Regions from separate parts of the Cupriavidus sp. YAF13 genome, predicted to be linked through region 3. Evidence: predicted binding sites of a transcription regulator. Region 3 holds the regulator's gene; each other region holds the start of a gene.
What was found. Region 3 encodes sigma-54, which starts transcription at its own class of promoters, with help from an activator protein. Its sites were predicted from a motif close to TGGCANGNAANCTGCTTT; they were not measured.
Positions count from the first base shown of each region.

Region 1 (6,345 bases), on a different contig from region 3:
CATGGATGTCCTCCGGCATCTTGAAGTAGTACTCGATCGGCTCCAGCGTTTCCGGGTCGCGGTACAGGCCGATATGCCCGACCCGCGCTGCCGGCAGCAAGTCCAGCATGCCGTCCAGGAAGCCATTGCCTGCCCGCAGGATCGACACCAGGCACAGCTTCTTGCCTGAGAGCACTGGCGACTGCATGGGTGCGATCGGGGTCTTGATGGCGATGGTCTCCATCGCCAGGTCGCGGGTTGCCTCGTAGGTCAGCAGCTGGCTGATCTCGCGCACCAGCCGGCGGAAATTGTCGGTGGTGGTGTCTTCGCTGCGGACCAGCGTGACCTTGTGCTGCACGAGCGGGTGATCCACCACCATCACGGACGCGGTGACGGGCGGTACGGCGGAGAGGTCGGTCATGATGCGCTCCTGGAGGGCGGTAGCGGATAGGTCTTGCTGGTTGCTGTTTGCTGCGGCGCGGGTCTGGCAAACCCGCTAGAACACCGTGCCGTCGCTGTTGATGGCGAATGGCGGCGGGCCACCTGGCCTGCGCTTGGCGGCAATGCGCCGCCCCGCGGCCCAGGTGCCGCCCTCCAGCACGCGGGCCAGCGGGAACGACTCTGCCGACAGCCCGAGCGCCTCGCGCACCGACGCGGCCACGAGGTCGAGTCCCGTCACCGTGAGCGCGCGCCATTCCACGATAACCGCCTCATCCACCGTGTGCGCCACGGCGGTGAAACCAGGGTCGCGCGGCACCATCAGCTCGAAATCGAACAGCAGCCCGCCGTTGCGGTATTCGGGCAAGCCAGTCAGGACCTCCAGCCCGGTCACGGTCAGGCCGGCATCTTCCAGCGGTTCCAGCAGCGAGTAGGTGAGCCACTGGGTCAGCTTGTGAAAAGGCACCAGGCCATCAGTGCAGGCTCGGTGGTGCCAGCAGTCGCCCAGCGACACGCCTTCCAGGCTGATGCGCCCTGGCCATACCGGCCCCAGCGCCACCAGCAGCGTGGTGAGCACGAAGCCGGCCTCGATCTGCCCAGCGCTGGCATGGGCCTTGAGGTAGTCGAACAGGTTGCCCAGCCGCGCCGGCGAACCAAAGACCGCTGGCGTGGCCTGCGCCACCTCGCCGAGACGGCGCAACAGCCCGGCACGTCCATCCAGGCCCACCAGCGGGTTGTGCTGGGCCACCTGGAATGCGGTTGCGATGGAGGACGCATCGATACGCATCAGGCGCTCGGCATCGGAGCGCAGCGGCTGGCCCGGCTGGGCAGAAAAGCCGCCGCGCGCGAACAGGTCGAAGCTGGCCACGCCAAGCCCTTCGGAGCGCGTCAGCAACAGGTCGCTGGCGGGATCGCGATAGCGCCAGTCCGGGCCTGCGCCGGCATCCAGCAATACGCTGGGGATCACCAGGTCGATGCCGATGCGGGCGCGTTCCTCGCGGTCGGCCTCGCCGGAGAGCCCGCCGCGTTCGCACAGGATCTGCCATCGGTCCAGCTTCTCGCCAGGGCCGCCGCTCTCGAAATGACGCCAGCGGCTGTGATACGGCACGTTGAGGTCGGGATAGCGCTGGCGGATGGTGGCCGCCACGTAATCGGCCACTGCCGGGATCCGCTCCGGATGCCAGGTAAACAGCTTGGACGCGCCGGCTGCCACATGATCCGTCACGGCAGCGCAGCGGGTGCGTACCGCGTGGCCGGTGAGCAATGCGGCGGCCGGATGGCCGGGCGGCACGGGACTGGCCCAGCCACCGGCATCATCCTCGCCGTTGGTGAAGGGATTCGCGGCGCCGCGGACGCCACCCGCTTCGGGTATCTCGTTCATTCGTGCAGTCCTCTGCCCTTGGCCAGCGCGAGTTCTTCCGCGTCGGGCGGGGTATAGCTCGTGAAGTAGCCAGCCGCCACCTTGGCGTCAATTTCCACGCGGGCATCGGCCGGGATCAGTGCATCGGGAATCGCAACCTGCTCAACCACCTCGATACCCTGAGCGGTCAGCGCCCCGTGCTTCATATTGCTCATCGAAGCCCAGCGGTCGATACGCTTGATGCCGAGCCAATGGAACACATCGGGCATGAGCTCCTGGAAGCGCATGTCCTGCACGCCGGCGATACATTCCGTGCGTGCGAAATAAGTCTCGGCCCGGTCGCCGCCAACCTGGCGCTTGCGGGCGTTGTAGACCAGGAACTTGGTTACCTCGCCCAGTGCCCGGCCTTCCTTCCGGTTATAGACCACCAGCCCGACACCGCCCTGCTGCGCCATCTCGATGCACACCTCGATGCCGTGGGCCAGGTACGGCCGGCAGGTACATATGTCGGAGCCGAACACGTCCGAGCCGTTGCACTCGTCATGCACGCGGCAGGCCACCTTGGTCTCGGGCTTGCCAAGCTGGCTGACATCGCCGAAGAAGTACAGGGTCATGCCGCCGATCGGCGGCAAGAACACTTTCAGGTCGGGGCGCGTGACCAGTTCCGGAAACATGCCGCTGGTCTGCTCGAACAGGCTGCGGCGCAGCATGCTTTCCTTGATCCCGAAGCGGCGCGCCAGCCCCGGCAGGTACCAGACCGGATCGATCGCGGCTTTGGTGACCCGCACGTCGCCATTGGCATGAAGGATCTGCCCGTCTGGCGTGAGCCGGCCCGCCGCGATGGCGCCCATCAGTTCGGGCATGTTGATGTGGGCGCGCGTAATGGCGATCGAGGGACGGATATCGATGCCCGCGGCGATCCGGTCGCCGAAGGCGCTGGAAACCAGGTGACCCCAGGGATCCATCGAGACGATCTTGTCCGGGTCGCTCCACTGCGGGTGGGGCCCGATGGCGTCAGCCGGCGAAGTATCGGTGAGATCGGCGCGGTGGTCTCGCTGCAGCTTGCCGGACGCGACTGCCAGCGCGCGGTAGACCGCGTAAGCGCCGGAATGGGTGCCGATCACATTGCGCTGAGCCGGATTGGTCAGGCTCGCGATCACGGGGCCGCGCTCCGCTGCCGTGGCGGCCCCCCAGTGGATTGGCTCGGCCGGCTTGTCGCGGCGCGCGTGCGAGGTCAGGACAATATGATCGGACATGGCAGCCTCGGAACGTGAATCCTGACCAAACGGTCAGGTTTACGATTCCATAGTAGGCAACCTTCGTGCCATATCCCAATGCTCGTTTTTACCCTGTGTTGCACACCGCACGATACCGCTTGCGCACCGTGCCGGTGCGCCAGCGCCGCAGCCAGCGCTGGCCTGGTGCATAGGCACCATGTAAAAGCGGCACCGGGCCGCTGGGGCCGGGTGCCGCTGGATGTGCCTTCGGATAAACCGGAAGCGCTATCGGGACTATCGGGGCTATCGGGGCTATCGGTCGGTCAGGTTGACCGTGACTGCCCCGCCGGCTGCCGCTGGACCGGCTCAGGGGCAGCAGGCCATAGCGCCAGGCGCAATGCACGCAACGGCGCACCGCTCTCCACGTAGCGATGGAACAAGGCGCCAGCGGCGTTGCTAAGCAGCCAGGCCAGCACCATGCCGAGCGCATTGAGCACGGGCTGGTGCGGCGCCAGATGGAAGACCAGGGCATTGACCACCAGGCAAATCGGGAAATGCACCAGGAACACCGAGTAGGAAATACGCCCGAAAAACGCCAGGAACCGGGCCTGCGGCCAGTGCTCGAGCCAACCGCCACGGCGCGCCGTGCCGAGCAGGAGCGCGATCGCCAGCGCCACCGCGATGCGCAGCCGGAAATCCACGGCCAACGCTGCCAGCACCACGGTGCACAACACCAGCAATGCCACCGGCGAACGCTCAGGCTCGGATGCCCAGAAGGCCAGCGTGCCCAAGCCGTAGGCGCCAAAGAAATAAATCGCCCAGATATCCCATGTGGCATCACGGTTGAACCAGAACAGCGAAGCCAGCACCATCCCGGCCACCACCAGCGGGCCCTTCGGGCTGCCGCCCACGTCGAACCATTGCTCGCAGCGGCGGGCTGCCCACAATGCCACCATCAGCAACGCGAACAATTGCAGGTCGATGGCCACATACCAGACGCCGGCGGACAAGGCATCAAAGTCCAGCACGTTGTGCAGCAGCAGCACATGCGCCAGGAACTGATGCAGGCCGGGGGCGCCGGGAATGGAGTCGTGGTGCATCCAGGTGCGCGCAATGGCGGCACCGGCAATGGCAATCAAGATAGCCGCGGTATAGGGCACCACCAGCTTCTGGTAGCGGCGCCAGATTGCCTGCAAGGGACGCGGCACCATCAAATGCCCGGCGGGAGCCAGGCTGCGCGCCGCCAGGAAGCCACTGATGACGAGGAACGCCTGCACGGCAATGCGCGCGTACTGCGAGAACCAGTCGAGCAGGCCGGGCGCCAGCACGTGGGCCGCATCGGACATGGGGCCGTAGAAGGCAAGATGGTGCAGCACGATCAGCTGTGAACTGATCGCCTTGAGAGCGTCAATGCACGCCATGCGCGAAGGACGGGGGCTCATTTGTTATAAGAATGCTACAAAGTGCACAAGGACCGGATTCTACTCCCAGGAAACAGGATGGCGCCAAAACGGGCCACGATGCACTGCCGCAAAACGGCCAAAAGCGTTGTGTTGATCACACATTGCACCGCAATATATGTACCAGACAGCATATTGACGGCGCTTACCTAAAAAATGTAACGATTCCCCACCGGTCCCCGGCATGACAGCCAGAGCAACGCCGCCGCCACGCCCAGCGAAACCCAATAATCGGTGGGCGCGCCGGCCCACCAGTGGATGTGCCAGGGCACGAAACTCGGCGCAAAGCGCGCCAGCCCGAATGCCGGGTTCAGCACGAACCAGAGAAAATCCTCGCTGATCCAGAACACCATGATGCAGGCGATCACGCGCGCCTCGGCGCGCCAGTTCCAGCGCCCGCCGAACACCAGTGAAAAATGGAAGAACAGCGCCACGCAGGGGAATACCCAAGCGTGATAGCCCGTCATCGGGCGCCCGCCCCAGAAAATATCCAGCAGCCAGTGATGCTCGATGCGCCAGGTGGGCAGGTTGGCCGCCCAGCCCGCGGCACCCTCGATCTGGATCTCCACGTTCGCAAAAAAATAGGCCAGCAGCAGGGTCCACGCCACGGTAAGCACCAGCACCATGGGATGGCGCGACGGATAGGACTGGTCCGCGTGCCGAGTTGAAGAAGACAGGTTCAGCGCGCGCATCTCAACGCGCCGCGGTCGCAGCCGCACCGCCGTGGCCGGCAGGCTGGCCGCACCGCGCCAATTGCCCGAGCACGGTTTCCAGCACGCGGCGCGCCGCCGCCGGTTGCCCCAGCGCGCTAGCCCGCGCACGCATCTGGTCGAGCCGCGCCGGCTCCGCCAGCAAAAGGCGCACCCGGTATTCCAGCGATACCAGGTCGACCGCCTTGAGCGCGGCGCCTTGCTCCAGCAGGTAATCGGCATTGCGCTCTTCCTGCCCGGGAATCGGCGCATTGACCACCATCGGCACGCCCATCGCCAGGCATTCGGACGTGGTCAGGCCGCCGGGCTTGGTGATGACAAGGTCGGAGCACGCCATCAGGCGCTCCACCTCGTTGGTAAAGCCGAAGGGAACGAGGCGTCCGGGGTGTGCGGCGGCCAGGGTCTTGAGCCGCGCCAGCGCGGTCTCGTTGCGCCCGGCCAGCACGATCAGCTGGAAATCGTGGTCCAGCCGCATCAGCGCCCCGGCCACGTCGTCAAGGCCGCCAAGCCCTGCCCCGCCGCCCATCAGCATAATGGTGCGCCGTGCCGGATCGAGCCCGAAATGCCGTGCGCAGGCCTGGCGATCCTGCGGGTGGGAGAACGCCGGCACCACCGGAATCCCCGTGGTATGGATGCGGCCAGCCTCGATCCGACTGGCCCGCATGCGAAACGCGATTTCCTCGCTGGCGGCGAAGTAACCCGTCATATGGGGAATCACCCACATGCCGTGCAGATCAAAGTCCGTCACCTGCACCCACACTGGTACCGCCAGCCGCTGCCGGCGCACCTCATGCATCAGGATCTCGGCGGGCAGGAAGTGCGTGCAGACGATGGCATCCGGGGCAAACTCGTCAATCGCACGGCGCAGCGCGCGCGTGCTCAGGCGCTCGGCAGCGCGCCGCAGCTTTTGCATCGGCGCTGCCGGGTCGGCCTCGGAAGTGTGCTGGTAAAGCATGCCCCAGAGGGCCGGATAGCTGTTCACCAGCTTGATGTAGAAGTCGGTGTAGAGCTTGCGAAACGTGGCCGGGACGTATTCCATCACGTCAAGGTGAAGCGTCCGCACATCGGGGAATTCGGCTTCGGCGGTAAGGCGCAGTGCTTCGGCGGCGCGCATGTGGCCGGCGCCGGCGGAAACACTGAGGAACAGGATCTTCTGCTGCTGCATGGGGATCGGGGAGTTT
Region 1 is NZ_JBFRDD010000029.1:125,953-132,297, reverse strand. Features, by position in the region: gene upp (uracil phosphoribosyltransferase) at 1-400, opposite strand, end outside; gene AB4061_RS22780 (URC4/urg3 family protein) at 476-1,798, opposite strand; gene AB4061_RS22775 (GTP cyclohydrolase II) at 1,795-3,033, opposite strand; gene AB4061_RS22770 (acyltransferase family protein) at 3,318-4,436, opposite strand; gene AB4061_RS22765 (hypothetical protein) at 4,604-5,080, opposite strand; gene AB4061_RS22760 (MGDG synthase family glycosyltransferase) at 5,148-6,329, opposite strand.
Region 1: the regulator sigma-54 is predicted to act here: its motif matches at 3,087-3,104, upstream of AB4061_RS22775 (GTP cyclohydrolase II).

Region 2 (6,345 bases), on a different contig from region 3:
ATACACGCGCGCCCGGCCGTTCATGGTCAACCAGCAGCCGAGTTGCACGCCCGCCGAGGAAGCCATGCTTTCCAAGGACGGCTCCTACCCTTCGGGGCATAACGCCATCGGCTGGGCGTGGGCGTTGATCCTGGCGGAAATCGCGCCGCAACAGTCCAATATGATCCTGGCGCGCGGGCTGGCCTATGGGCAAAGCCGGCTGGTCTGCAACGTGCACTGGCAAAGCGATGCAACGCAGGGCCGCATCATGGGCGCAGCTACCGTGGCGCGGCTGCATGCAGACCCCACCTTCCTCGCAGATCTTGCGGCAGCCAAAGCGGAGGTGGCAGAAACCCGTGCCAAGGGACTGCGGCCGACTGGCGACTGCCGCGCCGAAAGCGAGGCACTGGCGATCAAATAGCGGGAGACGCCTGGCCGGCGCGATGCCGGCCAGGCGCTTGCGCCGTGCTCAGCCCCGCCCGACGAAGGGCATCTTGGTGGCCATCACGGTCATGAACTGCACATTGGCATCCAGCGGCAGGTTGGCCATGTGCACCACCGAGCTGGCTACATGCGCCACGTCCATCAGCGGCTCCGGCGCGATCTCGCCGTTGGCTTGCGGCACGCCGCGCGCCATGCGCGAGGCCATGTCGGTGGCGGCGTTGCCGATATCGATCTGCCCGCAGGCGATGTCAAAGGCGCGGCCATCCAGCGAGAGGCTCTTGGTCAGCCCGGTAATGGCGTGCTTGGTGGCCGTGTACGGCACCGTGTTGGGACGCGGCGCGTGCGCCGAGATCGAGCCGTTGTTGATGATGCGGCCGCCACGCGGGCTCTGCGACTTCATCAGCGCGAAGGCCGCGCGCGAGCACAGGAACACGCCCGTCAGGTTGGTGTCCAGCACGGCCTTCCATTGCGCAACAGAGAGTTCATCGATCGACACCGCTGGCGCATTGATGCCGGCGTTATTGAACAGCACATCGAGCCGGCCGAAATGGTCGCGAACCTGGGCAAAGAGCCGCTCCACCGAATCCGGATCGCTGACGTCGCATTGCACCGCCAGCGCCGTATAACCCTCGGCCGTGGCTTGCACGGCCAGCGCCTCTAGCGGTGCGGCGGTACGCCCGGCAAACACCACCCGATAGCCTGCCACGAGCAGCGCCTGCGCCACCGCCTTGCCGATGCCGCGGGCCGCACCCGTTACCAGCGCAACCTTGCCTTGCTCACTCATGCTGTCTTCTCCGGACTGGATTGTTGAATGGATCGTGAATCGTGAATCGGGAAACGAATGCCTGGATGCCTGGATGCCTGGATGCCCGGATGCCTGAATGCCTACTTGACCGGAATCGGCGTGGCAGCAGCCACCGGCACGGCGGTCACGCTATTCTGCGGGCTGCCGGACACGATGCGGTCCGAGTAGGTCAGGTAGACCAGGGTATTGCGCTTGCGGTCGACCGTGCGCACCACGTGCAGGGTCTTGAACAGGATCGACATGCGCTCGGAAAACACATTGTCCTGCTGGCGCAGCGGCCCCTTGAACGTGATCGGGCCTACCTGGCGGCAGGCAATGGAGCTTTCCGGCGGGTCTTCGGCCATGCCCAGCGAACCCTTGATGCCTCCGGTGCGGGCACGCGACACGTAGCAGGTCACGCCTTCGACCTGCGGATCGTCATAGGCTTCGATCACGACCTTGTCGGAGCCGGTCATGCGGAAATTGGTGCTCACGCTGCCGATTTCCTCGGCATGCACGGCCGGCGCCAGCAGCGCCAACGCCGCCAGAAGACCGCTCAGGGGCCAAAACGGCCCACGGGAAACGCGATGGGAACGCCCGGATTGCATGGCCGTGCCCCCCACCTCAGGACACCGTGCCGGTGATTTCATCGTGCCGTTTTTCCATTTCCTGGCGCAGCTGGCGGCGCAGCTGGGCTGCGGCAAAGCGCTGTCGCTCGACTTCGTCGCGGGGCACCAGCGGCGGCACTTCGGCAGGTGCGCCGCTGTCGTCCACCGCGACCATGGTGAAGTAGCAGCTGTTGGTATGGCGAACCAGCTTGCTGCGGATATTCTCCGTGATCACCTTGATGCCGATTTCCATGGAGCTGCGGCCGGTGAAGTTGACTGCCGCCAGGAACGTCACCAGCTCACCCACGTGGATGGGCTGGCGAAACACCACCTGGTCGACCGACAGCGTGACCACATAGCGCCCGGCATAGCGGCTGGCACAGGCGTAGGCCACCATGTCGAGGTACTTGAGGATGGTGCCGCCGTGCACATTGCCGGAGAAATTGGCCATGTCCGGCGTCATCAGCACGGTCATGGAAAGCTGGTGGGACAGGTCATTCATGATGAAAATCCGGAATCTGGAAGCGGCCGGGCCGACCCGCGGCGCAGGTCGAAAGGCTGGCGCCGACGATCGGCAGTTTAACCCGGAACGATCGTCCTGCCTTACCCCCGAGAACGTCAAAAAGCACCCGGGCACCAATAAAAAAGCGGCCCAACGGGCCGCCTTCTCATTAGCGCCTGGGGCGCGGACTACTTATTTCTTCTTGTTCACAGCGTCCTTGAACCCTTGGCCGGCAGAGAACTTGACCGTCTTGGCGGCCGGAATCTTGATGGTCTCGCCAGTACGCGGATTGCGTCCGGTACGTGCGGCGCGCTTGCCGGAGCTGAAGCTGCCGAAGCCCACCAGCGTTACCGAATCACCCTTGGCAACCGCCTTCTTAATGTTGTCCAGAGCGGCATTCAGCGCGCGCTCTGCTGCAGCATTGCTCAGTTCCGCGTCAGCGGCGATGGCAGATACCAGTTCACCTTTATTCATGGCTGATTTCCCTTGTTGGTCGTCTTGATCGGAGTGTCTGCCACGCGGCAAATTACCGATCGGCGCAGTCTAATCCGCGCTTTACGCATTGGGCAATCCCCAGTGGCACCAATGCAACGAAAAAAGCCGCAAATCCTTGAGTCAAGCGCCTTTGCGGGGAATTTACCCCTCCTTTTCCGTGCTTTCAAATGCGGCCGGCGAGAGRAGTGGTCATTCGAACGCTGGTACGTGATGACAGGCATCGCTTGACAAGCTCAGGCCATCGCTGTGCGCGCCTTGTTGCCGCCGAACCCACCCAGGCGGCTTGGTCGGCAGCATCCCAATGGCTTTGGATGGACGCGCCAGAAAGAACCCATCATGGTGCATATAACCGGTGGGTGCGCGCCCCAAATCGGGGCATTGCCTCATTTTGGCGCAGACGCCGCGTGCCATGCATCCCCGGCGCATGACATTCGGTTTCCGGTGATGGCTTCGCAATCCGTGCGGCACCCACGTCGAGCGCGACAAATCGGTGCAAATTCCACCAACACGGTGCAGATCCCTGTCTCCGATGCCCCAGACTGGTACGCTTTTTGCGTACGTGTGCTCCCATTTTGCGCATTGAGGATTGTATGGACAAATGGAAGAGCGGCACCGATGCCCTGTTCATCTTGCTGGGGGCGATCATGGTGCTCGCCATGCACGCGGGCTTTGCGTTCCTGGAGCTGGGCACGGTGCGCAAGAAGAACCAGGTCAACGCACTGGTCAAGATATTGGTGGATTTTGCGGTTTCCACGATCGCCTATTTCTTTATTGGCTACACCGTGGCCTATGGGGTCGAGTTCTTCACCAGCGCCCATGCACTGGCGGAAAGAAGCGGCTACGAGCTGGTGAAGTTCTTCTTCCTGGCAACGTTTGCCGCCGCCATACCGGCGATTATTTCTGGCGGCATTGCCGAGCGCTCGCGCTTCAATCCGCAACTGGTGGCCACCTTCGTGCTGGTGGGCCTGGTCTATCCCTTCTTCGAGGGCATCGTCTGGAACAACCGCTTTGGCGTGCAGGACTGGATCGCCTCGGTCGCGGGCGCGCCGTTCCACGACTTCGCCGGCTCCGTCGTGGTCCATGCCATGGGCGGCTGGATCGCGCTTCCCGCCATATTGCTGCTGGGCGCGCGCCGCGGCCGCTACCAGAAAGACGGCCGCATCAGCGCGCACCCGCCCTCGAACATCCCGTTCCTGGCGCTGGGCGCATGGGTGCTGGCGGTAGGCTGGTTCGGTTTCAATGTCATGAGCGCGCAAACCGTCGACAAGATCAGCGGGCTGGTGGCCATCAACTCCCTGATGGCCATGGCCGGCGGCACGCTGGCCGCCTGGGCGGCCGGCCGCAACGACCCCGGCTTTGCCTACAACGGCCCGCTGGCCGGGCTGGTGGCGGTCTGCGCCGGATCCGACCTGATGCACCCGTTGGGCGCGCTGGTCACGGGCGCCATCGCCGGTGCGCTGTTCGTCTACCTGTTCACGCTGGCCCAGAACAAGTGGCATATCGATGATGTGCTGGGCGTCTGGCCGCTGCACGGGCTGTGCGGCGCGTGGGGCGGCATTGCCGCCGGCATCTTTGGCAGCCAGGCACTCGGTGGCATTGGCGGCGTTTCGCTCGGCGCGCAGTGCCTCGGCACCCTCCTTGGCATCGTGATCGCCCTGGTGGGTGGCACCGTGGTTTACGGCACGCTCAAGAAAGTCGTGGGCATCCGGCTTGACGCTGAATCGGAATACAACGGCGCGGACCTGTCGCTGCATCGCATCTCCGCCACGCCGGAGCGCGAAACCAACTGGTAAGGCACGGCGCAAAGGGAATTGCGCCCCTGCGCCCCTGCGCCCTTGCGCCCCACCGCCCCTTCTCCTGCGACCCATGGCCGCGAGTGGCGCCCTGCGCCCTTTGCGGCCATTTTGTGCTTGAACTTCCGCTCGCCGCGTAGCAATAATGCGTTGCCCACTTTCGCGCCCCGCCGCCGATGCGCCCGGGCATCCGCTGCATGATGTTCGTTGCCTGTGTACCTGCCGAGCCAGCAAGGGAGAAACGCGATGGATGCCACAACGCTGCAGAAGTATCAGGATGTGGTTGTCGCCTATGCGACGGAAGTCGGGTTCAAGGTTCTCGCCGCCCTCGTCTTCTGGGTGATTGGCCGGTGGCTGATCCATGTCGTGGTACGCATGGTGCAGGGGTCCCTGACCAAGCAAAAGGTCGACCCGACCCTGCTGCGCTATGTCGGCTCCATCGTCACGGTGACCCTGAATGTCGTGCTGATCATCGGGATCCTGGGTTACTTCGGCATCCAGACCACCAGCTTTGCCGCGCTGATCGCGGCGGCCGGCATCGCCATCGGCATGGCGTGGTCGGGGCTGATGTCCAATTTCGCGGCAGGCGCCTTCCTGGTGGTGCTGCGGCCCTTCAAGGTCGGGGATTTCGTCACGGCAGGCGGGACCACCGGCACCGTCAGGGAGATCGGCCTGTTTGCCACCACGCTGGACACGCCCGACAATGTCCTCACCGTGGTCGGCAACAGCAAAATCTTTGCGGACACCATCCAGAACTTCAGCGCCAACCCGTACCGCCGGGTCGAGCTCAAGGCCCAGTTGGCCGGCAGCACGGACGTGGCGGCGGCCGCCACCCTGCTCAAGGCGCGGCTGGCCGCGCTGCCCAACGTTCTGGCCGAGCCGCCGCCGGACGTGGAGATTCTCGAGTTCACCCTGGTGGGTCCGGTGCTTGCGGTACGTCCGCACTGCCATACCGACCATTACTGGCAGGTGTATTTCGATAGCAACCGCGTGATCCGCGAGAGCTTTGGCGAGGCCGGCTTCGCCGCGCCAATGCCAGCCCAACTGGTGGTGCTGCAAAACGCCGCGGCCGCTTAACCGTGTATCGATGGGATGGCGCGGCCAAACTGAGCCAGGCCGCCCCGCTACCGCTGCAGCATCGGCGCCCGGATCATCCGGCGCCGCGCACCGTCGCGCCTGAACGGCCGAAGGCCCGCATCAGCACAGCGCCGCTACCGCAAACGCCCATGACCACCGCCAGCGGCAGCGCGCTGCCGTCCCGCCAGAAGCTGACGGCGGCGCCGGCCAGGGTGCCCAGGGAGAATTGCAGCGTTCCCATCAATGCGGAGGCCGTGCCGGCACGATGGCCCTGCCGGTCCATGGCCAGTGCCGAGGCGTTCGGCAGGATACAGCCAAGGCTGGCGATAAACACAAAGAAGCCCGTCAGCAGCACCGGCAGCGGCGCCAGGCCGGCGAGTACAGCCGCGGCCAAGACTAGGCCGGCCAGGCACGGCGCAAGCAGCGCGCCGCGCAGGACATGGTCCAGCGTGCGGTTGCGCACCAGGCGCGCATTGAGCTGGGACATGCCGATCAGGCCCAATGCGTTGGCGCCGAACACGAAGCCGTAATGGGAGGGATCGATGCCATGCAACTCGATCAGCACGAACGGCGAGCCCGCAATATAGGCAAACATGCCCGCCTGCGCGCAGCCGGCCGACAGCGAATAGCCGACGAAACCCCGATCTCGCAGCAACTCGCCGT
Region 2 is NZ_JBFRDD010000035.1:95,414-101,758, reverse strand. Features, by position in the region: gene AB4061_RS25985 (acid phosphatase) at 1-400, shown strand, start outside; gene AB4061_RS25980 (SDR family oxidoreductase) at 449-1,207, opposite strand; gene AB4061_RS25975 (CreA family protein) at 1,309-1,815, opposite strand; gene AB4061_RS25970 (acyl-CoA thioesterase) at 1,832-2,317, opposite strand; gene AB4061_RS25965 (HU family DNA-binding protein) at 2,510-2,791, opposite strand; gene AB4061_RS25960 (ammonium transporter) at 3,403-4,605, shown strand; gene AB4061_RS25955 (mechanosensitive ion channel family protein) at 4,852-5,682, shown strand; gene AB4061_RS25950 (Bcr/CflA family multidrug efflux MFS transporter) at 5,756-6,345, opposite strand, start outside.
Region 2: the regulator sigma-54 is predicted to act here: its motif matches at 3,353-3,370, upstream of AB4061_RS25960 (ammonium transporter).

Region 3 (6,345 bases):
CCAGCGGCAGGCGCTCGAATTCGCCATCGTTGCGGCGTACCAGCTGCACCACCAGCTTGAGCTTCATCTTGCGGCGTACCGCAGTCTCGCCAAAGATGGTCTTGATGTCGAGCAGGCCCAGGCCGCGCACTTCCAGCAGGTTCTGCAGCAGCGGCGGGCAGCGGCCCTCAATGAAGTCCGGCCCGAGGCGCACGAAATCGACGGCATCGTCCGCCACCAGCCCATGTCCGCGCGAGATCAGTTCCAGGCCGAGCTCGCTCTTGCCCAGGCCGGATTCGCCCATCACCAGCACGCCCATGCCGAGGATGTCGAGGAACACGCCGTGCATGGTTACGCGCGGCGCGGAAATGCGCGACAGATAGAGGCGCAGGTGATCGATCACCGCGGCCGAAGACACCGGCGTGGTGAACAGCGGGGTGGACGAGCGCGTGCAGCGCAGTTCCAGGTCGGGCGGCGGCTCCATGCCGTCGGCGATCACCAGGAACGGCGGCTCCAGCAGGATCAGCTCGCCCATCTGGCGCTTGCGCATCTCGTCATCGAGGCGCTGGTAATACGTGATTTCGGGCTTGCCCAGCACCTGGATCCGGTTCGGGTGGATCAGGTTCAAGTGGCCGACGAGATCGGCCGCGGACGTGGCTTCACGCGCAAACTCGACATCGAAGGCGCGGTCCGCACCCTCCAGTCCTGCTACCCAGGAGAGTTTGATATCGGCTGCGTTGTCGTCGAAGATCGACTGCGAGGTGACGCCAGTGAGTTCCATTCGGGTGCTTTCAGGGGCGGGCTTTCAGTGCCGGATCAAGGGTGCCATTGCGTCAGCAACTGGTGCACGTCGTCGGGGGTGGGCAGGGTAGCCAGTCCTTCGCGCATCTCGCGGTCGGACAGCAACTGGGCGATCTCGGAGAGAATTTCCAGATGCTGCTGGGTGGCCTGTTCGGGCACCAGCAGGAAGATCAGCAGCGCGACCGGCTTGCCGTCGGGCGACTCGAAGGGGATCGGCTCGGCCAGGCGCATGAAGGCGGCCAGTGGCTGCTTCAGTCCCTTGATACGGCCGTGGGGGATTGCAACCCCCGCGCCTAGGCCGGTGGACCCCAGCGACTCGCGGGCGAACAGGTTGTCGGTCACGGTCGCGCGCGCTACGCCATGGTTGTTCTCGAAGAGGAGCCCGGCCTGTTCGAACACGCGCTTCTTGCTGGTGACGCTGACGTCGAGGTTGATGTTGCCGGGTGGCAGCAATTTAGCCAAACGATTCATGTGGAATGCGCAGGGTTTTCTAGTAAGCAGGCCCGGGGCCAGGAGGCGTCCCGCCGGGCGGAAAGTGGATAAAAACCAAGGCCCGAGGTTTCCACCGGTTGTCCCCCATGCCGGTGTCGGGCGTCTGGCCATTATAGAGCAGGCCCGCTTCCGCTTTGTGCATTGCAATGGCCGATGCGCTCAAGCGGTGCTGCATGCACCGGAATGGCTAGGCCAGTCAACTATGTATTGCACAGCATACACCGGTACATATGCGTTGCGGAATCCCCTGTGTGCCCCGATTGGGTAGGCCGCAATGAAAAAGCCGCGCTCTGGGCGCGGCTTGATTCCATTTTTCAAGGGACTGACACCGACGGCCCGGTATGTGGGCCGTCAGGCACGGTCATTGCTGCATCTGCGATGCGGCCATCTGATACTTGACCGCTTCACGGTCGTGGCTCTGCACGCGATCCTTGTGGCGAATCACCTGCCGGTCGAGCTTGTCGACCAGTGCGTCGATAGCGGCATACAGGTCTTCATGATGCGCTTCGACAAAGATGTCCTTGCCCTTGAGATGTAGATTGATTTCCGCGTACTGCCGCCGGTCCTTTTCTTTTGTATTGTCGACAGAGAGCAGCACACTTACGCCAATGACTTGATCGAAATGCCTGACGATACGCTCCAGTTTCGTTTCCACGTACTCACGCAGAGGGGGCGTGATGTCCAAGTGGTGTCCACTGATCTTGAAGTTCATAGCGTTTCTCCTTCTGAAAGAGCTGCATCAGGCAGGCGATGCAGCTCGGCTACAAAGTCTTACGGAGATTGACCGCGGGAATCTTGAGCGCTTCGCGGTATTTGGCAACGGTACGCCGTGCTACCACAAAGCCTTGCTCGCCGAGCAATTCGGCAATCCGGCTGTCGGACAAGGGGTTCCTAGCGTCTTCGGCTCCTATCAATTGCTTGATCAACGCACGGATTGCCGTTGATGAGGCCGCGCCGCCGGTTTCTGTGGATATGTGAGAGCCGAAAAAATACTTCAGCTCGAAAGTCCCCATCGGCGTTGCCATGTATTTATTGGTAGTCACCCGAGAGATGGTGGACTCGTGTAAACCCAGTGTATCGGCAATCTCCCGCAAAACCAAGGGGCGCATCGCAATTTCACCGTGGGTGAAGAAGTTCTTTTGACGTTCGACAATGGCTTGTGCGACGCGCAATATCGTGTCGAACCTTTGCTGGATATTCTTGATCAACCAGCGTGCTTCCTGCAGCTTTTGCTGCAATCCGGCCGCGCCTGCATCGCCTTTTGCACCGCGCAAAATCTGCGCGTACATGTCGTTGATGCGTAGCCGCGGCATCACATCCGGGTTTAGGTGGGCGATCCATCCGCCGCTCAACTTTCGAACAAAAACATCGGGCACCACGAAATCCGCTTCTGGCCGGCTGTAGGCATGGCCGGGATAGGGCGCGAGCGAGCGGATCAGTTCATGGGCGGCCTTGAGTTCCGGCTCGTCCACTTGCAGCGCCTTTTTAAGGCGCGTGTAATCGCGCACCGCCAGCAGCTCGAGGTGGTTGGTGACGATGCTCAGCGCCAGTTCGCGCTGCGGATGCTTGAGCCTGCGCAATTGCAGCGCCAGGCACTCGGCGGCGTTGCGTGCCCCGACGCCCGGCGGATCGAAGCTCTGCAGCAGCGTGAGCACAGCCTGGATCTCGTCGACCTCGAACTCGAGCTCCTCCGGCAGCTCGCTGCAGATTTCCTCGAGCGTCGTGCTCAGGTAGCCATCATCGTCCAGGGATTCGACCAGAAAGATAGCCAGCCCCTTGTCGCGCAGGGAAATCTTGAGCGGCGCCAGCTGTTCCATGAGGTGTTCACGCAGCGTGGGCTCGGCGTCGCGCAGCTGCATCGGGGTCTTTTCGTCGTCTTCGCCTTGCGGGCGGCGGGCGAAGTCGTCCAGGCTCCAGTCGCTGCCGTAATCCTCGTTGCTGTCGGAGTAGCTGTCGTCGGCTTCGGGGGCGCCATCCGGGCGGTTCTCGCTGGTGCCCTGGCCATCGGCGGGCGCCGGCGCGGGCGCGCTCTGCAGGTTCACCGAGCCGTCCGAAGACACGCGCAACGGGCTGTCCAGCCAGTCGTTCTCACGCTCGAGCAAGGGGTTCTCGGTCAGCGCCTGTTCCACTTCCTGCTGCAGTTCAAGCGTGGACAGTTGCAGCAGCCGGATCGACTGCTGGAGTTGCGGCGTAAGCGCGAGATGCTGCGAGAGGCGGAGCTGTAGCGACGGTTTCATGCGACCTATTTTATGCTCAACTTCCGTACTGATGGAACGGAAATTGCTATCGCTGGTGTCGCTATGATCGTTTGAAGGATAAAAGGCGACACCGAAGCCGCCCGGGGGCCGATGCGCGGCAGGCGCCACGCGCCCTTACATGCGGAAGTTCTCGCCCAGGTAGACCTTGCGCACCGACTCGTTGGCGATGATGTCCTCAGGCTGCCCGGACGCCAGCACCGCGCCTTCGCTGATGATGTAGGCGTGGTCGCAGATGCCCAGCGTCTCGCGCACGTTGTGGTCGGTGATCAGCACGCCGATATTGCGTGCCTTGAGGAAGCTGACGATGCGCTGGATTTCGCCTACCGCGATCGGGTCGACACCGGCGAAGGGCTCGTCGAGCAGGATGAAGCGCGGCGCGGAGGCCAGCGCGCGGGCGATTTCCACGCGGCGGCGCTCGCCGCCGGACAGCGATAGCGCCGGGTTGTCGCGCAGGTGGGCAATCTGCAGGTCATCCAGCAGGGTGTCCAGCCGGCGCTCGATCTCGGCCTTGCCCAGGGGTTTGCCATCGTTGAGCTGCAGCTCCAGCACCGCGCGGATGTTCTCCTGCACATTGAGCTTGCGGAACACCGAGGCTTCCTGCGGCAGGTAGGACAGGCCCATGCGCGCTCGCTCATGGATGGCCAGGCCGCTGATGTGCTTGTCGTCGAGCACGATATCGCCCTCGTCCAGCGCCACCAGCCCCACGATCATGTAGAACGACGTGGTCTTGCCCGCGCCGTTGGGGCCCAGCAAGCCGACCACCTCGCCGCTCTTCACGTCGAGCGACACGTCCTTGACCACGGTGCGCGAGCCGTAGCGCTTCTTCAGGTGGCGCACGACCAGCGTGCTGCTGTCCTTCAGGGTGGCGGGCTGGGACGGTGCGGTTTGGGTAGCGGTCATGAAGGTGAAGTCAGAATCCGTGGGTCAGGGGTTGACGGGAGCCGTGGCCGGCTTGAGCGGCAGCGGGTTGGCTGCGGCACCGCTGGCGGGCTGCTCCTGGCGCGGCGACAGCACGGCGCGCACGCGGCCCGACGGGCTGCCCGCGGTCGCGTTCTCGGCGCCGCCGCTGGCCGTGTAGAACTCGTTGCGGCTGTCATAGGTGATCACCGCGCCGCGGATCTCGTCGACCAGCTTGGCGCCGGCCAGGCGAGCCATGCGGGCGCGCCCGATCAGCTTGGACAACTCCTGCTTGCCGTCATATTCGATGCGGTCGCCCCAGCCGTCGATGTACTCGTCGACGTTGTCGCGCTTCTGGCGGATATAGGCTTGCTTGCCGCCCTTAGAGGTCGCGACCGCGTACTGGTAGCCCTCGGGATCGGTACGGACTTCGGCCGCGTCGGATTTGAGCACCATGGTGCCTTTGGTCAGCACCACGTTGCCGGTCAGTACATAGACCTGCTTGACGTCATCGTAGCTGGCATTGTCGGCCTCCAGGACCAGCGGCTTTTCGCGGTCGGCCTTTTCGGCGCTGGCGGGCGCGGCCAGCGTGAGGCCAAGGACGGCGGCCAGCGTCAGCAAAGCGGCCGTGCTGCGGCGCAGACAGGACGAAGTCGTCGGGAATGGATTCATGTTGGCGTGATGGCGGTTGACGCGGGCGGCTGGTGCCCGCGGGCGGCTTCAGGGCTACTTCGCGGGACTTGCCGGCGGCGGCCCCGTGATGATGGTGCCGCGTACGTTACCCAGCAATTGTACTTCGCGAGTGACATTGTTGAAGACCAGGCCGTTGGCGGTCATCACCGACGGGCCGCGGGTCAGCTTGACAGCCTTGTCGGTCTTGACGATGTCATCGTTCACCAGCACCTGGAAATACTCCGAGGCGGCCGTCATCTGTGGGTCCTTGGCAGGCTCGGGGCCCTGGGCACGCACGATGAAGGCATTGCCGAACAGGTCGATGACCGAGCCTTCCGCGTTCATTGTGCCGCGATCGGAGTGGCCGGTGACGGGCGGACGGTCGATTTCGTAGGAGCGCATGGCCGGGCGCGTCACTTCGTAGGTCTGGTCGTCCTCGAAGTGGATCATCTTGTCGCCGGTGAAGCGCAGCTTGGTGTTGCCGTCCTCGGCAAGCTCGGTCGCGGAAAAACGGATCATGTAGTAATCCGGTTCATGCTTCTTGCCTACCGTCCCGGTGTCCGCTTCTTTCGGGGAGTTGACCTGCACCAGCCAGAAGGTGCTGCCCGCCACCAGTGCCATCAGCAGCAGGGGCAGGGCTCGCATGGCAAGCCGGCTCAGGGAGGACAGGATTTCCCGCATGGGCATGGGCTGGCCTCAGATGACCTTGGCGCGGGTCAGGTCGTGGATGTGGAGCGCGCCGACCAGGCGCCGCTCCGCGTCGACCACCAGCATCTGGTTGATGCGGTTCGCCTCCATCACCTGCACGGCTTCCACGGCCAGCTGGTCCGGCCCGACGGTATGCGGTGTGCGGTGCATGACCTCGCTGATGGGTACGGTCTTCCAGTCACGCGGGGTTTCGAGCAGGCGGCGCAGGTCGCCATCGGTGAAGACGCCGATCAGGCGGTCGTCCGGGTCCACCACCGCGGTCATTGCCATGCCTTTGCGGGTGATTTCCATCAGGGCCTGTGCCAGCGGCGTGCTCTCGCGCACCTTGGGCACCGCGTTGCCGCTGCGCATGACGTCGCGCACGTGGGTCAGCAGCTTGCGCCCGAGCGCGCCGCCCGGATGCGAGCGGGCAAAGTCTTCCTCGCCGAAGCCGCGGGCATCCAGCACCGCCACCGCGAGCGCGTCGCCCATCGCCAGTGCGGCGGTGGTGCTGGCGGTCGGCGCCAGGTTGAGCGGGCAGGCTTCTTTTTCCACCCCG
Region 3 is NZ_JBFRDD010000006.1:139,344-145,688, forward strand. Features, by position in the region: gene hprK (HPr(Ser) kinase/phosphatase) at 1-760, opposite strand, end outside; gene ptsN (PTS IIA-like nitrogen regulatory protein PtsN) at 796-1,251, opposite strand; gene hpf (ribosome hibernation-promoting factor, HPF/YfiA family) at 1,634-1,984, opposite strand; gene AB4061_RS07460 (RNA polymerase factor sigma-54) at 2,034-3,509, opposite strand; gene lptB (LPS export ABC transporter ATP-binding protein) at 3,645-4,430, opposite strand; gene lptA (lipopolysaccharide transport periplasmic protein LptA) at 4,455-5,099, opposite strand; gene lptC (LPS export ABC transporter periplasmic protein LptC) at 5,154-5,780, opposite strand; gene AB4061_RS07480 (KpsF/GutQ family sugar-phosphate isomerase) at 5,796-6,345, opposite strand, start outside.